2 regions of the Serratia sp. MMO-28 genome follow, and region 1 is predicted to be linked to the other one. Evidence: riboswitches for the same ligand, from Rfam matches in the RefSeq annotation. Region 1 holds a riboswitch; the other holds the start of a gene.

The links. A riboswitch is a leader RNA that binds a small molecule or an ion and turns the genes downstream of it on or off. The one in region 1 is predicted to bind cobalamin.
Region 2: another riboswitch for cobalamin. It lies ahead of WG891_RS16425 (cobyrinate a,c-diamide synthase); the one in region 1 lies ahead of btuB (TonB-dependent vitamin B12 receptor BtuB).

What each region holds. Positions count from the first base shown of each region.
Region 1 covers NZ_JBBCVB010000014.1:139,565-150,916, forward strand. The annotation lists gene WG891_RS14315 (dihydrolipoyl dehydrogenase) at 1-699, opposite strand, end outside; gene WG891_RS14320 (glutathione peroxidase) at 830-1,561, opposite strand; gene oxyR (DNA-binding transcriptional regulator OxyR) at 1,712-2,629, shown strand; gene sthA (Si-specific NAD(P)(+) transhydrogenase) at 2,612-4,009, opposite strand; gene ampR (LysR family transcriptional regulator AmpR) at 4,187-5,065, opposite strand; gene ampC (class C beta-lactamase) at 5,230-6,315, shown strand; gene fabR (HTH-type transcriptional repressor FabR) at 6,643-7,275, shown strand; gene WG891_RS14350 (YijD family membrane protein) at 7,289-7,645, shown strand; gene trmA (tRNA (uridine(54)-C5)-methyltransferase TrmA) at 7,690-8,790, opposite strand; cobalamin riboswitch at 8,902-9,115, shown strand; gene btuB (TonB-dependent vitamin B12 receptor BtuB) at 9,185-11,077, shown strand; gene murI (glutamate racemase) at 11,022-11,352, shown strand, end outside.
Region 2 covers NZ_JBBCVB010000018.1:31,284-42,635, forward strand. The annotation lists gene cbiK (sirohydrochlorin cobaltochelatase) at 1-158, opposite strand, end outside; gene WG891_RS16380 (cobalt-precorrin-6A reductase) at 160-939, opposite strand; gene WG891_RS16385 (precorrin-3B C(17)-methyltransferase) at 936-1,661, opposite strand; gene cbiG (cobalt-precorrin 5A hydrolase) at 1,655-2,716, opposite strand; gene WG891_RS16395 (cobalt-precorrin-4 methyltransferase) at 2,697-3,473, opposite strand; gene WG891_RS16400 (decarboxylating cobalt-precorrin-6B (C(15))-methyltransferase) at 3,466-4,035, opposite strand; gene WG891_RS16405 (cobalt-precorrin-7 (C(5))-methyltransferase) at 4,025-4,630, opposite strand; gene cbiD (cobalt-precorrin-5B (C(1))-methyltransferase CbiD) at 4,627-5,757, opposite strand; gene WG891_RS16415 (cobalt-precorrin-8 methylmutase) at 5,754-6,386, opposite strand; gene cbiB (adenosylcobinamide-phosphate synthase CbiB) at 6,399-7,355, opposite strand; gene WG891_RS16425 (cobyrinate a,c-diamide synthase) at 7,352-8,734, opposite strand; cobalamin riboswitch at 8,907-9,125, opposite strand; gene pocR (transcriptional regulator PocR) at 9,404-10,309, opposite strand; gene WG891_RS16435 (MIP/aquaporin family protein) at 10,552-11,352, opposite strand, start outside.

The DNA of each region.
Region 1 (11,352 bases):
CACGTCGGGATCGAGAGTGAACTCTTCCCCCAGCGTTTTAGCGGCATATTCACGCACGGCGCTGTCGGTTAGTGGGCCAACGGCACCGCCAACGCCAAACACGTTGGTTTTTACCCCAAGGCGATGCAGCGCCTGGCCCAGCTCCAAGCCGATGACGCCTGGCCCGAACACGGCGACCGACTGCGGTAAATCATCCCAGTTGAAGACGTCGTCATTGACGATCAGGCGATCGCCCAACTGGTTCCACGGCGCAGGCCAGCTTGGACGTGAGCCGGTCGCAATGACAATACGTTGTGCCACGATGCGCGTATGTTGGTCCACCTGCAGGGTATTGTCGTCGATAAAGCGGGCATACCCCTGAATTTTGTCGGCTGCCGGGATACTGTCGACGCCTTCCAACACAAAACCGACAAAGCGATCGCGTTCACGTTTGACGCGAGCCATCACTTCGCGGCCATTGACGATCGTTTTGCCTGCAGGATGTACGCCAAAACCCGGGGCGCGCTCAATCTGGTGTACCGCGTCCGCGGCAGCAATCAATAATTTGGAGGGCATGCAGCCCACGCGAGCACAGGTGGTGCCGTAAGAGCCACCTTCAATCATCACAACATTCGGGGTAGTGAGTTTGGCTGCGCGATAGGCACCTAATCCCGCCGTGCCGCCGCCAATCACCGCGACATCAACATTCAGCTGTTTCATATCCACTCCAGAATACCCTGAGTATCCCATCAGGTATAAAAAGGGCGGGCCAGCGCCCGCCAAAAGTTCACGTATTTTTCAAACGGCACATTGTTGAGTGCCGGATGAAACCCGTCGGGTATTTTTTTGATTAGGCTGACAGGAAAGCTTCCAGATCGTCGCTGCCACCGATATGACGACCGCCGATAAACACCTGTGGCACGGTAGCGCGGCCGCTGACAGCGCGCAGGCTTACGGTGGTGGCATCTTGGCCCAGCACGATCTCTTCGTACTGCATGCCGCGCTCTTGCAGCATTTGTTTGGCTTTAGCACAGAATGGGCAGCCCGGTTTGGTGAACAGGGATACGGATTCCTGCACTTTGAACTCTGGAGCCAGGTATTTCAGCATGGTGTCAGCATCGGACACTTCAAACGGGTCGCCTGGTTTGTTGGGCTCAACGAACATTTTTTCTACTACGCCGTTGCGCACCAGCATGGAGTAACGCCATGAGCGTGGCCCAAAGCCCAGGTCAGCTTTCTCAACCAGCATGTTCATGCCCTTGGTGAACTCGCCGTTGCCGTCTGGCACAAAGGTAATATTTTCAGCATGCTGGTCTGCTTTCCAGGCGTTCATCACAAAAGTGTCGTTAACCGAGACACACAAAATGCTGTCAACGCCGTGCTGCTTGAACACGCTGTAGAGTTCGTTATAGCGCGGCAGATGGCTGGAGGAACAGGTTGGCGTGAACGCACCTGGCAGAGAAAACAGGATTACAGTTTTATCTTTAAACAGGTCATCGGTGGTGACATCAATCCATTGGTCGCCCTGACGGGTGTGGAAAGTAACCTGCGGGACTTTTTTGCCTTCTTGACTGGTAAACATGGATTAACCCCTTAATTAGAAAAATGATTTTTTTAATTCTGTGCGGTCTTGCTTCGTTGCGGAACATTATTCCTGCTCGGGCTTGATAGATCTAATCACTCGTTGCTATCTTATCTATCGCCATGAGCTATCATGGCTTGGAGGGAAATAATGAATATTCGTGATTTAGAGTATCTGATCGCCTTGGCCGAGCATCGCCATTTCCGGCGCGCAGCCGATTCATGCCATGTTAGCCAGCCGACATTGAGTGGGCAGATCCGCAAGCTGGAAGATGAGCTGGGCGTGATGTTGCTTGAGCGCACCAGCCGTAAGGTGTTATTCACTCAGGCGGGCTTGCTGCTGGTGGAGCAGGCGCGTACCGTGCTGCGCGAAGTCAAAGTTCTGAAGGAAATGGCCAGCCAGCAGGGCGAAGCCATGTCCGGGCCGCTGCATATCGGGCTGATCCCTACCGTGGGGCCTTATCTGTTGCCGCAGATTATCCCAACGCTGCATAAAACCTTTCCCAAGCTGGAAATGTATCTGCATGAAGCGCAAACCCATCAACTGCTGGCACAGCTCGACAGCGGCAAGCTGGACTGCGCGATTCTGGCGTTGGTAAAAGAAACCGAAGCCTTTATCGAAGTGCCGTTATTTGACGAACCGATGAAGCTGGCGGTGTATGCCGATCACCCATGGGCACAGCGTGACCGTGTGGCAATGCCGGATTTGGCCGGGGAAAAACTGCTGATGCTGGAAGATGGCCACTGCCTGCGCGATCAGGCGTTGGGTTTTTGCTTCCAGGCCGGGGCAGATGAAGATACCCATTTCCGCGCGACCAGCCTGGAAACGCTGCGCAACATGGTGGCAGCAGGCAGTGGGATTACGCTGTTGCCAGCGCTGGCGGTGCCACCTGAACGTGAGCGCGATGGCGTTTGTTATCTCGATTGCTACAAGCCGGAACCGAAGCGCACCATTGCGTTGGTGTATCGCCCTGGTTCCCCGCTGCGTGGCCGTTATGAGCAGTTGGCCGAGGCGATCCGCGAGCACATGCAGAATTACCTCGGCTCTGCTTTAAAACAGGCGGTTTAAGCCGTTCAGCGCGGCAACCCGATAGGCTTCGGCCATGGTCGGATAGTTGAAGGTGGTATTGACGAAATACTCGATAGTATTGCCTTCACCTTTCTGCTCCATGATCGCCTGGCCGATGTGAATGATCTCTGCCGCACGCTCGCCGAAACAGTGGATCCCCAGGATCTGCAGGGTGTCGCGGTGGAACAGGATCTTCAGGCTACCGACGTTCATCCCGGCGATCTGCGCCCGTGCCAGGTGTTTGAACTGCGCGCGGCCTACCTCATACGGCACCTTCATGGCGGTCAGTTCCTGCTCGGTTTTACCGACAGAGCTGATTTCCGGAATGGTGTAAATGCCGGTTGGGATATCTTCGATCAGGTGCCCGCTGGCGGCACCGGAAGAAATGGCCTGCGCGGCGATGCGGCCTTGATCGTATGCCGCTGAGGCCAGGCTTGGGTAGCCAATCACGTCACCCACGGCGTAAATATGGGCCACCGCCGTCTGGTACATGCTGTTGACCTTCAGCAAGCCACGGCTGTCAGACTCCAGACCGACATTCTCCAGCCCCAGCGAATCGGTGTTACCGGTGCGGCCGTTGGCGTACAGCAGGCAATCGGCCTTCACTTTTTTGCCGGATTTGAGGTGCACAATCACGCCATCTTCTGTGCCTTCGATCTTCTCGAACTCTTCGTTGTGGCGAATCACCACGCCATTGTTCCAGAAGTGATAAGACAGTGAATCCGACATTTCCTGATCGAGAAACGCCAGCAGGCGATCGCGGGTGTTGATTAAGTCCACTTTGACGTTCAAACCGCGGAAGATCGACGCATATTCGCAGCCGATCACTCCAGCACCGTAGATCAGCACATGGCGCGGTTCGTGGTTCAGTTCCAGGATGGAATCGCTGTCGTAAATGCGCGGATGCGTAAAATCAACGCTGGCCGGATGATAAGGGCGTGAACCGCAGGCGATCACAATATGGTCGGCGCGGATGGTGTCCTGAGTGCCGTCTTTATAGCTAACGCTGACGGTGTTGGCGTCGATAAAGCGGGCATCGCCAGCAAACAGTTTGCATTGGTTACGCTCATAAAATCCTTGGCGCATGCGGGTTTGCTGGTTAATAACGCTGTCGGCGTGGCGTAAAATATCAGGGAAAGTGGCACTGAGGGTGCGGGAGTTATTGTAAAGCGGGTTCTGGTTGAATTCGATAATGCGGCTGACCGCGTGGCGGAGGGCTTTTGAGGGGATGGTGCCCCAGTGAGTACAGCCGCCGCCCACGTTGTTGTACCGTTCGATCACGGCCACGCGGGCACCTTGTTTCACCAGCCCCATAGCGGCGCCTTCACCACCAGGGCCCGAGCCAATAACAATGGCGTCAAATTGATAGTGCTGTTGCATGTAGGATAGACCTGTTCTTATACAAGATTACAACGGTATCTTAACATCATAGCGCTGTGTGCCCAATGACCAGTAGCCTTTTCAAGACGGTTTCTTGTACCGGCAGGTATTCAGCTGCGCGTATTCTCCAGGCCCAGTTTAAGATAGGCTTAACAACCGGTTGCCTGCGAAATCACGTTATCCCACCCTAAACTGTGCGCTGAGCCAAGCGGAAAACGCCGTCATGGCAGGGCTTTCGGCTCGCGATTGCAACCGCGTTAGCCAGTAGCCACCAAGGTTGATTTCAGCGGGAAAGGGGCGCATAAGTCTCCCCGTTTGCAGTTGGTGATTGAAAATCTTACAGGGGGCGAGCGCGATACCTGTTCCCAAAAGCGCGGCTTCGATCATGGTCAAGGAAGAGTCGAATATCATCACCGGGTGCGCGGGCGAAGGTGGATGTTCGTTAATGCTCTGCAACCAGTGGCTCCACTCATCACGGCGAAAAGAGCGTAGCAGCGTAAATTTATGCACGTCAGCAGGTTGCTGTAACTGCTGGGCAATCGCTGGAGTGCACAGCGGAGACAGTGGGGCATCGCAAATAAACAGCGCCTCTGTGCCGTGCCAGGCACCGCTACCGAAGCGAATGGTGTAATCGTGGCCTTCGGCGGCCGGATCAACGCGATTATTGTGGGTGGAGAGCTGCAGTTCAATATGCGGATGACGGCGGTTGAAATCGTCCAAACGCGGCAACAGCAGGCCTACAGCAAAGCTTCCCACCACACCCACTTTGAGTTTTTCGCGCACTTGCCCGGCAGAGAAGCGATCCAGGGTATTGGCAATGCGATCGAAAGAGTCATTTAACACCGGCAACAGGCTTTCGCCCTCGGTGGTTAACATCAGCCCGCGCGAAACACGCACAAACAATTGGCAACCCAGTAGCTGCTCTAGTGATTTCACCTGCTGGCTGACCGCCGCATGGGTGACATGCAGTTCAATCGCAGCATTAGTAAAGCTTAAATGACGCGCGGCTGCTTCGAAAGATCTGAGCGCATTGAGCGGAATGTAAGGGCGAACCACGATTTCACCTGTAAGATTTTCTTTTATCAGACGCTAAAATTAACAGTTTGTTGCGGCCTGTCAAACTGGGCAAACTGCACGCGAAACAACAACCCAGAAGGTTAAACACAGTGAAATTAATTTCTCGAACGTTGATAGCGACGGCATTGGCATCGGTATGTTCTATGAGTATTGCAGCCACTCCTGATGTGGAAACTACCGTGAATCAGGCAATAAAACCGCTGATGCAGCAGCAAGGTATCCCCGGCATGGCGGTGGCGGTCGTCGTCAAAGGCCAGCCTTACTACTTTACCTGGGGTATGGCTGATGAAGCACAACATCGTCCGGTGAAAGAAGACACCCTCTTTGAACTGGGCTCTGTGAGCAAAACTTTCACCGGGGTACTGGGCGGCGTCGCCGTGATAAAAGGCGAGATTGCGCTTAGCGATCCGGCCAGCAAACACTGGCCAGCACTTAACACGCCGCAGTGGCGCGACATCACTCTGCTGCAATTGGCGACTTACAGCGCAGGTGGCCTGCCGTTGCAGGTTCCGGACGCAGTCACTGACGAGACTGGGCTGGTAAGCTTCTATCAACAGTGGCAACCACAGTGGTCACCGGGAAAAACGCGTCAGTATGCGAACAGCAGTATCGGGCTTTTTGGGCTTTTAGCGGCAAAACCCAGCGGGCTTTCCTTTGAGCAAGCCATGCAACAACGCGTGTTCACGCCGCTTAAGCTCAATCACACCTTTATTACTGTACCGGATGCGGTCAAAAATGCTTACGCCTGGGGCTATCGCGATGGCAAACCCGTACGTGTATCACCGGGCATGCTAGATGCAGAATCCTATGGCGTGAAGTCCTCCATAAAAGATATGTCGCGCTGGATGCAGGCGAATATGGACCCGCAGCAGGTTGCAGATAAGACGTTACAGCAAGCGTTGGATCTGGCGCAAACGCGTTTTTATCGCACCGAGGCCTTATATCAGGGGCTGGGCTGGGAGATGCTTAACTGGCCCGCTCAGGCCGCCATGGCAGTGAAAGGTGCCGATAACGCGATCGCGATCGGGCCGCAGCAGGTGCTGGATGCACAATCACATCCTCGTGTGGATGCGTCGTGGGTTCACAAGACGGGAGCAACGGGTGGGTTTGGCGCCTATGTCGCTTTTATCCCTGAAAAGCAGGTAGGGATCGTTATGTTGGCGAATAAAAACTATCCGAATACCGAGCGGGTAAAAGCCGCGATGCAAATTTTAAAGGCATTGCAGTAATTGAGAGGGGCGGATTTTTTCGCCCCTAACGTCGTTCCTATAAGCATGATGGGTGACAGTAGACAGTAAATGTAGGCAGGAGCACCAGGCACTGTCTGTAGCGTAACCGGGTATTTTGACGAATCAGAAGGGTAAATCAGGTATAACATCACTCTTGTTACAGAAAACGCGTTGGCGCGGGATATTTGCCGTTTCCTAAGTAACTCCCTATAAAGCGCCGTTGGCACCGCGCAGAGCGCGTTTGTATAAATGCTGTTGCAATAAATTTGCTATATTGCCAGCTCTACGGCGTTAGACTGAGTGGATGGAATTTATCTGAATATGCACATGGGCGTCAGAGCACAACAAAAAGAACGGACGCGTCGTTCCCTCATTGAAGCGGCTTTTAGCCAGCTCAGTGCCGAACGCAGTTTTGCCAGCCTAAGCCTGCGCGAAGTTTCGCGGGAGGCAGGTATCGCGCCGACGTCGTTCTATCGCCATTTTCGCGACGTGGATGAACTGGGGCTCACCATGGTCGACGAAAGCGGCCTGATGCTGCGCCAACTGATGCGCCAGGCACGCCAACGTATTGCCAAGGGTGGCAGCGTGATCCGCACGTCGGTATCCACGTTTATGGAGTTTATAGGTAATAACCCCAACGCGTTCCGCCTGCTGCTGCGCGAACGTTCTGGGACTTCTGCGGCATTTCGCGCGGCGGTAGCGCGTGAGATCCAACATTTTATTGCTGAACTGGCGGATTACCTCGAGCTGGAAAACCACATGCCTCGCAGTTTTACCGAAGCACAGGCAGAGGCGATGGTGACCATTGTGTTCAGTGCCGGTGCGGAAGCGCTGGATATTGATCTCGAACAACGGCGTAAGCTGGAAGAGCGATTAGTGCTGCAATTGCGGATGATTTCCAAAGGAGTCTACTACTGGTATCGCCGCGAGCAAGAAAAAACCTCTGCATCCCGCGTATAAAAAGGTGAAAGTGATGGAAAAAACCTGTCGTGAGAATGGTACTTTACTGCTGGCGCTGGTTGCCGGTCTGTCCGTTAACGGTTCTTTTGCCGCGCTGTTCAGCTCGGTGGTGCCGTTTTCAATCTTCCCATTGATTGCGTTGGTGCTGGCAGTGTATTGCCTGCATCAGCGTTACCTGAGCCGGCCAATGCCGGATGGGATGCCGAAGCTGGCCGCTGCCTGCTTCCTGTTGGGGATCCTGGCATACAGCACGATCGTGCGGGTGGAGTATCCGCAGATTGGCTCCAACTTCCTGCCATCCATCATCTGTGTGGCGTTAGTGTTCTGGATTGGGTTCCAGTTGAAGAAACGCGAATCGCTCTCGCAGTAAAAGCGATGTTTAATGGGCGGGCTTGGAGCCCGCCAGATAACCCGCTAGCGGCGTTCCAGCAACACACCGCATTCCATATGGTGGGTGTAAGGGAACTGATCGAACAACGCCAGGCGGCTGATGTTGTGGGTGGTCTGCAAGGTTTGCAGATTGGCGCATAGCGTTTCCGGGTTGCAGGAGATATAAAGGATGCGTGGATAGGCCTGCACCATTTTCAGGGTATCGTCATCCAGCCCGCTGCGCGGTGGATCGACAAAAATCGTCTCGCAATCATAACTCGCTAAATCAATCCCTTTCAGCCGGTTGAATTCACGTACCCCGTTCATCGCCTGGGTGAAATCCTCTGCCGCCATGCGAACGATCTGCACGTTGTCGATCTGGTTAGCCGCAATGTTGTACTGGGCTGCGGCAACGGAAGGCTTGGCGATTTCGGTGGCCAGTACGCGCTTGAAGTTGCGCGCCAGTGCCAGTGAAAAGTTGCCGTTACCACAATACAGCTCCAGCAGATCGCCTTGCGAATCCTGGGTGACATCCAGTGCCCATTCCAGCATGTGTACGTTCATTGTGGCGTTCGGCTGGGTGAAGCTGTTCTCAACCTGGCGATAAATCATGTCGCGGCCTGCAACCGGCAATACTTCGTCGACATAATCCTGATCCAGCATGATTTTCATCTTCGACGCACGGCCAATCAGCTGCACATCAAAGCCCTGTGCACGCAGGGCATCACGCAAGGCTGCGGCATCCTGCAGCCATTGTTCATCCAGTTTGCGGTGATACAGCAGCGAGGCAATGATTTTGCCGCTCTGTGTCGAGAGGTAATCAATCTGGAACAGCTTGTGGCGCAGCACCGGGTTGGGTTTGATAGCGGCGATCAGCGCGCGCATCAGCCGGTTAATCAGCTCGCTGGCGGCCGGGAAGCTGTCGACGCGGATACGCTGTTTGGTCTGCTGATCGAACATGATGTGGTACATCTCGTCTGCATCATGCCAGATTCGGAATTCCGCACGCATACGGTAGTGGCTGACGGGCGAGCGGAACACTTCCGGCTCGGGTGCCATGAACGGTGACATCATCGTCTTCAGACGGGCAGTTTTCTCCGCCAGTTGGTCATCATAGCGTTCAATGGGCAAAATCTCGGGCGTCATGGTTCTTCTCGTCAGGCAATTAGATCTGCGGCGATTGTAGGGAATCAAGCCGTGAAGTCCAGTGTTGTTATGTTTGTAGCCTTATTGGCAGTCTAGAAATCTATTTACATTGATCGTAGCATGGCCATCCGGCCTCAAGCAGCGAGTGAAAAGGGAATCCAGTGTGAATCTGGAGCTGACGCGCAGCGGTATGGGGAAGTCACGGCGATAGCGTTTTAACGCAGACACTGTCCACTGCTGGATGGGAAGTCATCGCCCGGTGCCGGTTGCCCACGGCAATCTGCAAATCCTAAGCCCGAAAACCTGCCGGTGTACGTCGCAAAATCCATAGCCGTCGCGAATTATCGGCTGTGATCCTGCGGCATCCGCCAATTAAGTTTGGATGCTTTTCTTAATGACAATGATAAAAAATACTCTGCTGGCGGTGGTTTCCTCCGTGACGGCAATTTCTGGCTGGGCGCAAGACAACACCACAACCAATGACAGCGATACCCTGGTGGTGAGCGCCAATCGCTTCCCGCAGCCGGTTTCTTCCGTGCTGGCACCCACTTCGATCGTCACCCGTAATGATATTGAGCGCTGGCAGGCCAAGAGCGTGGCGGATGTCATGCGTCGCCTGCCGGGAGTGGATATCGCACAAAATGGTGGCTTGGGGCAGAGCTCCTCGGTCTTTATCCGCGGTACGGAATCTAAGCACGTGCTGTTACTGATTGACGGTGTGCGCCTGAATCAGGCGGGGATCAGTGGTTCATCCGATCTGAGCCAGATCCCGATTTCGCTGGTGCAAAAAGTTGAGTTTATCCGCGGCTCTCGCTCTGCCGTCTACGGTTCTGACGCCATCGGTGGGGTGATCAACATCATTACTACCCGCGAGAAGAAGGGCTCTTCGCTCTCTGCCGGTGTCGGCTCGCACGGTTATCAGGAGTACGACGCTGCCACGCAGCAGCAACTGGGGCAAAACACCATCGCAACCTTGGCGGGTAACTATACCTATACCAGAGGGTTTGACGTGGTGGCCAACCTGCCAGATAGCTCAGGTAATCCGGCGCAACCCGATCGCGATGGCTTCATGAGCAAATCGCTGTATGGCGAGCTGCAGCACCAGTTTAGCGAGCAGTTGGGCGGCTTTGTGCGTGGTTACGGTTACGATAATCGTACGGCTTATGACGGTAGCTATAGCGGCCTAGATACTCTGCATCCTGATGCGTTACCCGATACCCGTCAGCTATACAGTCAATCATGGGATAGCGGCCTGCGTTATCGGGAAGGGATTTATGCCACGCAGTTAACTGCCAGCTATAGCCACAGTAAAGACTATAATTACGACCCGAAATACGGCCGCCACTCTGCGTCATCAACCCTGGATGACACGACACAATATAATGTGCAGTGGGGAAACAATGTCCAGGTTGCTCACGGCAGCATCAGCACCGGCGTGGATTGGCAAGAACAGAAGCTGGAGCCGGGCACTGCTTATATCACCGACAGTAAGAGTCAACGTAATACCGGGCTGTATCTGACAGCACAACAGCAGCTTGATGCAGTGACCCTGGAAGGAGCAGTGCGTGGTGACGACAACTCGCAATTCGGTTGGCACAATACCTGGCAAACCAGCGCCGCGTGGGAGTTTGTTGAGGGCTATCGGGCGATTGCTTCTTATGGCACCGCATTCAAAGCGCCGACGCTGGGGCAGCAATACGGTGACTTTGGCGGTAACCCAGAATTGAAGCCGGAAGAAAGCCACCAGTGGGAAGGGGGTTTTGAGGGGCTAACCGGCCCAGTTAGCTGGCGGGTAACCGGGTATCGTAACGATATCGATAATCTGATCAGTTATTCTTCCAGCCGTGTTGTGCCTGCCTATTACAACGTGGATCAGGCGACGATTAAAGGCATTGAAGCTACGGCTTCCTTGGATACCGGGCTATTTACCCATCAGATCAGCTATGACTATGTTGACCCACGCAATGCCAAGACGAATGAGGTGCTGGTGCGTCGTTCCAAACAGCAGCTCAAGTACCAACTGGATTGGCAGTTCAAAGACTTCGACTGGGCGGTGACTTACCAGTATCTGGGTGAGCGTTATGATGGCGATTACAGTGGTTCTACGATGCGCACGGTCAAACTGGGTGGGGTCAGCCTGTGGGATCTCGCAGTTTCGTATCCGGTCACATCTCATCTGACAGTTCGTGGTAGAATTGCTAACCTGTTTGATAAAGATTACGAGACGGCTTATGGGTACGTTACTCCAGGAAGAGAATACTACCTCACTGGAAGCTATACCTTCTAAAAGCACCGTGGCACCACGCCCGACGGTGCTGATATTTGATTCCGGCGTCGGTGGGTTATCGGTGTATCAGGAGGTTCGGCAGTTGCTGCCGGATCTCCACTATATTTATGCCTTCGATAACGTGGCATTTCCTTACGGTGAGAAATCCGAAGAGTTCATTGTTGAGCGGGTACTGGAAATTGTCAGTGCGGTTCAGCAGCGCCACCCTCTGGCGATTGTTATCATCGCCTGTAATACCGCCAGCACCGTTTCCCTGTCTGCGTTGCGTGAACGTT
Region 2 (11,352 bases), on a different contig from region 1:
TGGCGCAGCTTGCGGATAATCATTTCCGAGGTGAATGCGCGGAACAGATGGCGATCGCCGCAGCCTGCTGCCAACTGCTGCTCACAGGCTTCGATGTTTTTCTGCCGCGTGCTTGCATAGCTGGTACCAAAACTGATCACTAACAGCGCTTTTTTCATATCACTTCCCTTGAGGTTTCTGCCAGTGGGCCAACAACTGCGCAAAGGCTGCCAATGAGTCTATCTGTTCACTCCCGTTTTCTAACGGTTGCGGGCGACGCACCACGATGCAGGGAATGTTTAATACCAAACAGGGTTCAACCTTTTGCAGATAGCCCCCTTCGCTGCCGGATTCTTTGGTGATCACCACGTCCGGCTGGCAAAACTCGTACAATGCCTGGTTGAAGCGCGCACTGAACGGGCCGCGCAGGGCGATGATGTTATCCACCCCTAACCCCAGCGCTTCGCTTTGCGCTAACACCTCGGCGGTCGGTAATACTCTGACCAGCAGAGTTTTCCCCGGCAGGCCGCGCTGATATTCCGCCAATTGCTTGCTGCCAGTGGTCAGTAACACCCGTTGCCCCATCCCCTGAGCCAACACGCAGGCTTCAGCCACCGTATTCACCTTGTACAACTGCGGGTGCGACAGCCGGTCAATTTCGCTCGGGCGCTGATAGCGCGTCAGGCGCAGCCCCAAGCGGTGGCAGGCGTTCATCACATTGGTGCTCAATGCATCGGCATAAGGGTGCGAGGCATCGATCACCCAGCGAATGCCACGCTGTTGCAGATAATCCGCCATCTCGTTGCTGTTCATGCGCCCAACCACCACCTCACCCTGAAGGTTGCCCGCCAGCTGTTTACCCGCATCGCTGGCCACCGACAGGCTATAGCGTTCACCGGCCCGATCCAGGCACTGGCAAATCAACCGCGCATCGTGGGTTCCACCGAAGATATGGATCACAGTGCATAACCCCGCGGAGTGATCATCAGCCCGTTGCGGCAATAGGTGGTTTGGTTGCCGACAATCACCAGGCTGGTCATATCGACCGGTGCAAAATCCATCTCACCGAGCGTGGTTAACCACTTTTCCTGCTTTTTGCGGCCAGCGGCCTTCACCACGCCGACCAGCGTTGCAGCCGCTTTATAAGGTTGCATCAGCGCAAAGGCGCGAGCGAGATGCCCTTCCCGGCCACGGCTGCGCGGGTTGTAGAAGCAGATCACAAAGTCGGCCTGCGCGGCGGCAATGATGCGTTTTTCGATCACCGGCCACGGGGTAAGCAAGTCACTCAGGCTGATATGGCAAAAATCATGCATCAGCGGCGCACCGAGCAGTGAGGCGGCGGCGATGCTGGCGGTAATACCCGCCACCAGCTTCACCTCCAGATCTAACTGCTGCTGGCCGACAAGCTCCAGCACCAACCCGGCCATGCCGTAAATCCCGGCATCACCGCTACTGATCAGCGCCACGTTGTGGCCCGCCAAGGCCAAATCGATCGCCACCTGACAGCGTTCAATCTCCTTACACATACCGGTTTTGATCACCTGCTTATCGCCGATCAACGGCTTCACCAGGTGGGTATAGGTTTTATAGCCGACGATAATTTCTGCCGCGCGGATCGCCTCGATCGCATCCTGCGTCATCATCGATTCACTGCCTGGCCCAATGCCAATCACGCTTAACATGAATGTGCTACTCCCAATGTCATGGTGACCCCCTGCTCACGCAGCGTGTTGCCCACCAGTTTTCCTCCGCTCATCAGCCAGGCTACCGGCTGTGAAACGCTGCCAACGCCTACCGTGGCTCGCACAAAATCAGAGGCCGGGAAGCGTTGTTCGTGGTGGCGCAACTCATGGCTGCTGAACAGTTCGAACGGCACTCGCCAGCAACGCGCCAATTGTTGCAAGGCTGGCTCATCTTTTTTGATGGCGACGCTGCCGATAGCGCGCAGCGCCATCGGATCGAAATGGTTGTCTGCCAGTTGTTGTTGCAGCAGGTCAATCAAGGTTTTTAATGCCGTGGCGCGGCGGCAACCGATGCCCACCACCACCCGACGCGGCACCAGTTTGTACACCGGCAGCGGCAGCGCCGGTAAGCAAGCGCGCAGGCTGACGCACACCAGCGCGTCCAGCGCTGGCAGATGGTGTAAATCCGCCACGGGGATAAAGCCACGGGTATCGCAGCCGGGTTGTTCCGCCTGCAAAGGCTCATCCCACCACAGCCCAACTTTCTGGCCGCTGACCAATTGCTGGTTCACCGTTTTCACCGCCTGACGGAAATCCTGCATCTCGGCATCCAGTTGCGTCGCCAGGGTATCCAGCGCGGCCATTTGATTGACATCGGTCGCGGTGGTGATCACCGGATCGGCCCCCAGCAGCCCCGCCAGAAACAGCGTCAACGCATTTGCCCCCCCCACATGGCCCGACAGCAGGCTGATCACATGCTGGCCGCGTTCGTCGATCACCACCACCGCCGGATCGCTCATTTTATCGTTCACCAACGGGGCAATCACCCGCACGGTCAGGCCGGTGGCCCCCACCACCACCAAGGCCGAATAGCTTTTGAACGCCTCGCGCAGCGTAGCGCCGAAGCTACCGTTAAACGGCTGGAAGCCCGGCATCAGCAGCTTTTCGCTGGTAAAACAGGTGAGCGGCAAGTGGGTTTGCAAGCGCTGCTCCAGCCGCACGCCGCCCGGTGTCAGGCAGAACAGGGCAATGGCTTCAGGCTTGACGGTATTCATGGCTGAACCCCGCGTCATACAGCTTGGAATAGTGGTATTCGTCCCCCAAAAAGGCACCCACCAGGATCAGCGCGGTTTTGTGGATCGCTGCCGCACGGACTTTTTGCGCGATCTCCACCAGCGTGCCGCGCACCGTTTGGCTCTCTTTCCAGGTGGCTTTGTACACCACCGCCACCGGCGTCTGTGGCGGATAGCCGCCCGCGATCAACTGCTCCACCACCCGCGCCATCTCCTGCACGGAAAGGAAAATCGCCATCGAGGTCTGATGGGCGGCAAAAGCGGCTAGCTGTTCGCGCGGCGGCATCGGCGTGCGCCCTTCAATGCGGGTAATGATCAGGCTCTGCGCCACTTCAGGCACGGTGTACTCCACCCCCAGTTGTGCCGCTGCCCCCAGAAACGCGCTCACCCCCGGCACGGAGACAAAGCCGATCCCCTGCTGCGCCAGCATTTCGCCCTGCTCGCGGATCGAACCGTACAGCGAGAGATCGCCGGTTTGCAGCCGCACCACCAGCTTGCCCGCGCGCACGCCGTTCACCATCAGCGCAATGATTTGCTCCAGCGTCAGGCCCGCGCTGTCGTGCAGTTCGGCCTGCGGCGGGCAATAGCGCAACAGTTCGCTATTAATCAGTGAACCGGCGTAGATCACCACCTGCGCCTGTTGCAGCAGCCGGTAGCCTTTCAGCGTGATTAGCTCCGGGTCCCCCGGCCCTGCGCCAACAAACCAGACTTTCTGTGTATCCCAAAGGTGTTCAGACATCGCGGCCCTCCTTGCGGCAAGAAATAAGATAGGTGGGGTTGTTCGGCTTAAAATAGTAGCCACGGCCCAGCGGCGTCAGGGCTGAGAATTGCAGTTGCTCGCCGCAGATCCCCTCCACGTTGCGCGCTTGCAGGCAGGCCAGCGCCTCCGTGAAGTTGTTCAGCAAAATAAAGCTCAACACCAGGCGACCAGCGGGGCGCAGTTGCGCCAGCGCCCAATCGATCAGGGCCAGCAGTTGCCCGCCGCTGCCGCCGATAAACACCGCATCGGCCAGCGGTTCTAACGCCAGCGGGGCAGTGGCGGCCACAATGTTGACGTTGCCGCACCCCAACCGCTGGCGGTTTTCGGCAATCAAGGCCAGCGCGGCGGGGTTATGTTCAATCGCGGTGACCAGCAACGCGGGGAAACGCAACGCGGCCTCCAGCGCAACGCTGCCGGTTCCGGCACCTACGTCGATCAAGTGCTCGGCCCCCGCCAACGCTAACCGCTCCAGCGCCAGCAAGCGCACGGCTTCTTTAGTCATCGGCACGCGTTGCCCGCGTAAAAATGCATCATCTTTCATTGAGGATCACCACCACATTCATGTCATAACGTTGCGCGACCGCCGCCGGTGGCAAGCGATAAATCCGTTCGGCCGGCAGCGAAAGGTTCTCACCGATAATCAGGCTGCGTATCAGGCCGCGCTGGAGAATGGCGTCGGCAATGGCACGCGGCCCGATCGCCGCATCGGTCACCATCGCTACCTTGTGGTGTTGCAATAGCCAGTCAAAATCCGGCGTGCGGCCATGGCTGCTGGTGAGATAAATATCGTTCATGTCCAAGGCGATTCGTGCGCACAGGTATTGAATGGCGCTGATGCCAGGAATGACCTGCAGCTCCGGCGCTGAGAAATGTGCCGCCAACCATTTACCAATGCCGAACAACAGCGGATCGCCAGAAGCCAGTACCACAATGCGTTGCGAACCAAGGTGAGCACGCAACCATGTCAGCAAAGCGCTCAAGTCGGCATCCAGGGTGCGGGTTTTATGAGCGGCTGTAGCAAAGACAGCCAAGTGACGCGCCCCACCAACCAGCCAATCGGCAGTGGCGATCGCCACCTGCGCCTGTGGCGTCAGTAATTGGGGATTGCCGGGGCCGACGCCAGCCACAACGATCATCGCATCACCTCCACAATCTCTTGCAGCGGCCGGTTGCAGCCCAGGATCTGCTGATCGAAAGAAAACAGAATCGCGTCGCAACCCGGCGGGTTAACGCTAAAACGCAGCATTTCCTGCACCCGCTCGCAGATCCGCCTGGCGATGCGCGGATACAGCGCCTGCCAGCCTTGCACGGCGATCAGTTCCATGGCCGCTTCGGTGGTGTCGCACTGTTCAACCTGTTGCAACAGCGCCAGCGGGGCGCCCATCAGCGCCAGATGGGCGATCAGGGTTTCCATACGCCCGTCGGCGATATGGCTGTGGGTATGGAAGATCCCGGCGGCTATCTTGACCAGCTTGCCCGGATGGCCCACCAGCACAATATGGCGGAACTCCAGCCGTACCGCTTCTTGCAACAGGTAGCCGACAAAATTGCTCATGGTCACCACTTGTTGGCTATCCAGCCCAAGCCGTTCGCGTACAAAGCGCTCACCGTGGTTACCCGGCACCAGGATCACCTTATCCAACCCTGCGGCTCGCTTCATTTCCAGCTCTAAAGCCAGCGAACGCTTCCAGCTCTCTTCCGACATCGGCGTGACAATGCCGGTGGTGCCGATGATCGAAATGCCCCCCAAAATCCCCAACCGGCCGTTGTAGGTTTTCTGCGCCCGCGCGATCCCTTCCGGCGCAAAAATCTCTACCTGTGCGCCGCGCAGTGGGCCAATCACCTCGCGTACGGCGGCTTCGATGGTCTGACGCGGCGTGCGGTTGATCGCCGCGCTGCCAACGGCCAAGCCGATACCTTTGCGGGTAACGGTGCCCACGCCTGCCCCACCGTGCAGTAAGATCTGCTGGTGGTCGTTTTGCAGCGTGACGCGGGCAAAAATCAGCATGCCGTGCGTAGCATCCACATCGTCGCCGCCGTCTTTGCGAATCGCCGCCGTTGCCTGTTGCCCTTCAATCAGCGGTTGCTCAACGTTCAGATTTAGCGTCACGCCCGAAGGCGTAACGATCGCCACCTGATGGATGATCTGCTGGCGCAGCACCATCAGCGCCGCCACCTTCGCCGCCGCCGTGGCGCAAGAACCGGTGGTGTAACCTTTGCGATAGCGCTTGCCGTGATGCCACACGCTGTCTTGCAGGCTCATAGTTCCCCCCGCAGGTAATACAACGTGGCGTTGATAATCGCGGCGGCCACGTTGCTGCCGCCTTTGCGCCCACAGGCAACGATGCTCGGTAACGGGCTGTTCTGTAACGCCTGTTTGGATTCCGCCGCACCGACAAACCCCACCGGCACACCGATCACCGCCAGCGGGTTGGCTTGCTGTTCCAGCAAGCGGAATAGCGCAGTAGGAGCATTGCCGAACACAAACAGCTTTTCCCCGGCTTCCGCCAACGCAATATCCACCGCCGCCATCGAACGGGTGATCCCTTGGGTTCTCGCGGTATCAATCACCCGTGGATCGCTGATATAGCAACGGCATTGGCACCCCATCTGCTGCAACAGGGTTTTGTTGATGCCGGAGAGCGCCATGGTGGTATCGGTATACAACGTGCAGCCACGGCGCAATCCCTCAGTGAGCACGTGCAGCACGTTTGGGGAAAACCACAGAATATCCAGCCAATCGAAATCGGCGGTGGTGTGGATCACCCGCTTAATCACCGCTTCCTGCCAGGCATCGGCAAAACGGTAATCCGGGCGTTCGCAGGCGATAATCTGCTCGATAATCCTGAAGCTTTGCTGCTCAATGTGTTGCGGTTGTTTAAGGTAGTTCATCGCGATCCTTCTCTAAGCGCCAACCCAAAGCAGGCGCAACAGTGCAAACAGCAGCAGCGCCAGTAACGCAGCCATCCTCATCAAATGAATGCTGTGGGGGATATCCGCCAGCGCCACTTCCCGCTGGCCGTCACCGATCCAGGGTTTTTCTACCCGCTGACCAAAGTAATCATTCGGCCCACCCAAGCGAATCCCCAGGGCTCCGGCCACCGTCGCCTCCGGCCAGGCGCAGTTCGGGCTGGCGTGCTGATAACGATCGCGCCAGCCAATGCACAAAGCGCGGCGATAGTTCAGCCCCACCAGCCAGGCCGCCGCACTCAGCAGCAACCAACTCAGCCGGGCCGGTAACCAATTAGCAAGATCGTCCATCCGAGCCGACACATAGCCGATGGCGCGGTATTGCGGTGTTTTGTAACCGACCATTGAATCGAGGGTATTGACCGCTTTATAGGCCATCGCCAGCGGCGCACCGCCGAGCAGCAGGAACATCAGCGGCGCGATCACGCCGTCTACGCTGTTTTCTGCCACCGTCTCCACCACCGCGCGGTTAATTTGCGGGGCTTCGAGCTGCGACGTATCACGCCCGACAATCCACGACAGTTTGCGCCGGCTCTCTTCCAAACCGGCGTACTCCAGCGCGTAGTGCACCTCCATCGCCGCATCCTCCAGGCAGCGCGCGGCCAGCAGGGTGTAGATCAGCCACACTTCAGCCAGCCAGCCGAGCCAAGGGTGGATCTGCGTCAGCAGTGCTAAAAAGCCCCAACTGAGCAACCACACCAGCCCCACTACCGCCAACCACAGCAGCCCACCGCCGATCCTGAGCGCCCTTTCGCTGTGGCAAGCGCGGCGGATCGGGCGTTGCAGAACGTTAATCAGGTTACCGATCCAGCGCACCGGATGCGGCCAGTGCGGCGGATCGCCCAGCAGGCTGTCGAGCAGAAAAGCCGCAAACCAGGCTGCCAGCGTCATAGCACGCTCCTGGCCGCCGTCAGCCAGCGATCCAACAAGCCAGGGCGTTGTGCAAAATGAATATGCAGATAGCTGGCCTGAGTGCGGCCAAGCTGATACCCCCCCTGCCAGCGCTGTACCGCAACGCCGTCGCGCCATTTGGCGCAGTCAAATACCGGCGTCAGCGGGCTGGAAAAATCGGAATAGTGAAACTCGTGGCCGCGCAGGGTTTCCCCTTTGGCGGCCAGCAACGTGTCGGTACGGGCTTGCCACTGGCAATAGCCGAAGCGCGTCAGGCGATCTCCCATGCGGCTTTCCCCCGGCAAAATGCCGCTCATCCGGTGGCACTGCCCAGCACTGTCGGTCAGCCCCTGGCCGAGATACATCAGGCCACCGCATTCGGCATAGATCGGAATCTGCCGCCGCTGCGCCGCCTGTAGCGCAGCGTGCATCTGCATGTTGGCCGCCAGTTGCGCTGCATGTACTTCGGGGTAGCCGCCGCCGAGGTAGATCATCTGGCAAGCCGGCAATTGGCGATCGTGCAGCGGGCTGAACCGTTGGATGCGCACGCCCGCCTGCTCCAGCAGATCGAGGTTATCCGGGTAGTAGAAGTTGAAAGCCTCATCCTCGGCCAGCGCCAAGGTTAAGCCTGCGGCCAGTTCAGGCGCGGGTAATGCCGGGGGTTGGCCGACCGGTTGGTGGCCAGAGAGGGTCAGCGCCAGCAAGCGATCGAGATCGACATGGGCTTCAACCTGCTGCGCCAGCCGCTGCCAGCAGGGATCGTTGCCAGCACTTTCTTGTGCAGCAACCAGCCCCAGATGGCGGGACGGTAACGCCACCTCCGCCAGCACCGGCAAGCGCCCTAACACCGGTATGGCGCAATAACGTTCGATAGCCTGACGAATCAGTTGGTAATGTTGGTCTGAATTCACCCGGTTGACGATCACCCCAGCTAGATTCAGTGCCGGATCAAACTGGCGGAAACCCAGCACGGTTGCCGCCACCGAGGTGGATACCGCTTTGCCGTCCACCAGCAGGATCACCGGGCAGCCCAGTTGCTTGGCCAGCGCCGCACTGCTGCAATAGTCGGGATCAATACCATAGCCGTCGTACAGCCCCATCACGCCTTCGATCACCGCCACATCGGCATGGCACCGATGTTGGTTGTACAGGCCGTTGAGGGTTGCCGCTGGCAGCATAAAGGCATCCAGGTTGCGCGATGCCACGCCGGAAACGGCACGGTGCCAGCCAGTATCCAGATAGTCGGGGCCGACCTTGAACGGTTGCACGCGCAGGCCGCGCCGTTGCAGCGCGCGCAGGATGCCGAGCGTCAGCGTGGTTTTGCCACAGCCGCTGCCGGTACCTGCGATCAGAAAAGCGCTTTTGTCTGTTGGCTGCATAAAAAAATCCCGGCCACTCGGTCGGGATTTCGGCGTCAAAAAGATACGCTCACACAGCACCAACGCTGCACGTATCTAGTGACAACCCGCTTCCCTCCGAAGGAGTTGAATGCTAGCCCCAAAGAACTTGGCGTTGCAGGTAGGCAGCTAGCACCTTTACAACTCAAGTACGCAGGGGGTAAACCAACTGGCCGGTCTTCTGGCTTAGCTTCATCCTCATCCACCACCTTCCCGATCTACAGATCAGTGGCATAACCAGCGCCTTACAAAATACTTTGGCTATACGGTGAAATCGTCAGCATCACAGCAGCGGGGGCTGCGGGGGATTAACACCCCCTTCCCAATCACAATTTATTCAGATTGTGAGTTATCCAGTTGGCGATAATAATTCTTTTACCTAACTCATTTAATCTATCAATTTATTAACATTGCGATAGCATTAAATATTTTCTCTATAGAACGTCTTACTGATAATAATTAATATACGTCAGCTAATTAATAAAAAAATGTTCAGTTTATTTATTTGCGAAAAAAACATGGCCACACGATAGTAAAATATTGCTCTCTGACAACGGCCATTGCTGTTGCAGCAAGGGCTTAACGCTTATTTTCAGATTTTATCAATAACAAAATATTGTTATCTGCCTCTGCCATTCAGTAATGCCACTCTTACTCCACCAGATTGGGTTGCTCAATCGCCAGCGAACGAAATGCTTGCGGTGTCACATTATAAGTCTGGCGAAATACCTTACAGAAATAACTGGTCTGCGAGAAACCCAGGTTTTTCGCAATGCTGGCAATACTCCAATCACTGTGTTGTAACATCTCCCTGGCATTGGCCATACGTTGTTGATTAACCCACACGTTGAAGCCAACGCCCTGATATTTTTTGAATAGCTTGCTGAAATAGTAAGGGCTGAGATACACCTTGGCTGCCACGTCTTCAAGGCGCAACTCTTCTGAAAGATGGGCATCAATATAGCGCAACGCCTTTTTCATTTTCGCTTCGTGCGGATTGGGCTGGCGTGCCTTAGCCTGCTCTTTAGTTTCGTTATTATCTTTGATCACCACAAAATTCAGATGCTTCTTCAAACAATTTTCCACGATCAGCTTCAGCAAATCCGCCGAGGCAATCACCCGTGAATATTCCATCACCTGCACATTATGGAACTCATCCAGCAACGCCGGATCCTTTTGCCAGCAGTCATCAACGCTGAGGATATCAATCAGCCCGACTTCCTGTTGCAGCCTGACCTGGCCACACAGCACAAAGCCCACCAGGTGGCCAGCAATCACCAGCGGGATAGAAAAATCCGTCAAGCCCGCATGGCAGCGATAGATACAGGGCTCATTGGATTTTGAGGCTTCAAGCCCGCCACAGCGGTCACTCATGCGGCAACGCAGATGGTTAACGGGATCCTGGCGCATCATCTGGCAAAACGAGGTGAAATTAAACAGATCGGAGATTTCCTCACCGTGAATGTTCACGACCACGACGGCCAATCCCGTAGCCTGAGCAAAGTCTTGGGCAATTTTATTGATGAGTTCTGAGTTAAGTAAACTGGCAGAAATCATTATAGCCCTCCCTACGTGAAGTTTTATTTATTGTGATAATCTGTCCCTACTGTTATCAGTTTGTTATTTTTTGCTTTTATCTCCCGAGGGGAAAATGAAAAGATAAGATTCGTTAATCGTATTAAGAGCCAGCGCTTAAGCCTATCAGACTAATAAAAAACCCGAAATCGATTTTCATGGATTAATCCAAACAGATCACAAAAATCATCCTCACTCCAATTTTGGAATGAGGAGACTCAAAATCAGATCTTTTCTTCTCCTAATTGGCAGGCATTACACGGCAGATTTTTGCCAATTAAATAGCGGTAACCGGCAGCGCCCAGGCAGGCACCAATCACCGGAGCGACGATCGGCACAATAAAATAGGGAATATCGCGCCCGCCGGTCATTGCCACTTTGCCCCAGCCAGCAAAGAACGCGAACAGCTTCGGCCCAAAGTCACGCGCCGGGTTCATGGCAAACCCGGTCAACGGGCCCATCGAAGCACCGATCACCGCCACCAGAATACCGATCAGCAAAGGCGCCAGTGGCCCGCGCGGCACCCCATTGCCGTCATCGGTCAGCGCCATTACCAGACACATCAGAATGGCGGTAATGACGATTTCCACCAGTGATGCCTGTAGCACGCTAATGGCAGGATTTGGATAAGTGCTGAAAATGCTGGCCAGTTGCAGGCTCTCCAGGCTGCCGCGCACCATATTTTTCGCCGCTTCGGTCTCGGCAAACAGATTATGGTAGAGGGCGTAAACCAGCGCCGCGCCACAGAAGGCACCGACAATCTGCGAGGCACAGTACCCCAGCACCTTGCCGCGCGGGAAGCAGGCAAACAGCCACATGGCGATGGTGATCGCCGGGTTCAGGTGCCCACCGGAAATCCCCGCCGTCAGATAAACCGCCAGAGAAATCCCCAACCCCCAGACGATGCAGATTTCCCACAGGCCAAAATTGGCTCCGGCCAACTTCGCCGCACAAAGGCACCCGGCACCGAAAAAAATAAACAGCCCGGTGCCGAGAAACTCGGCAATACATTGCGCTTTCAGTGA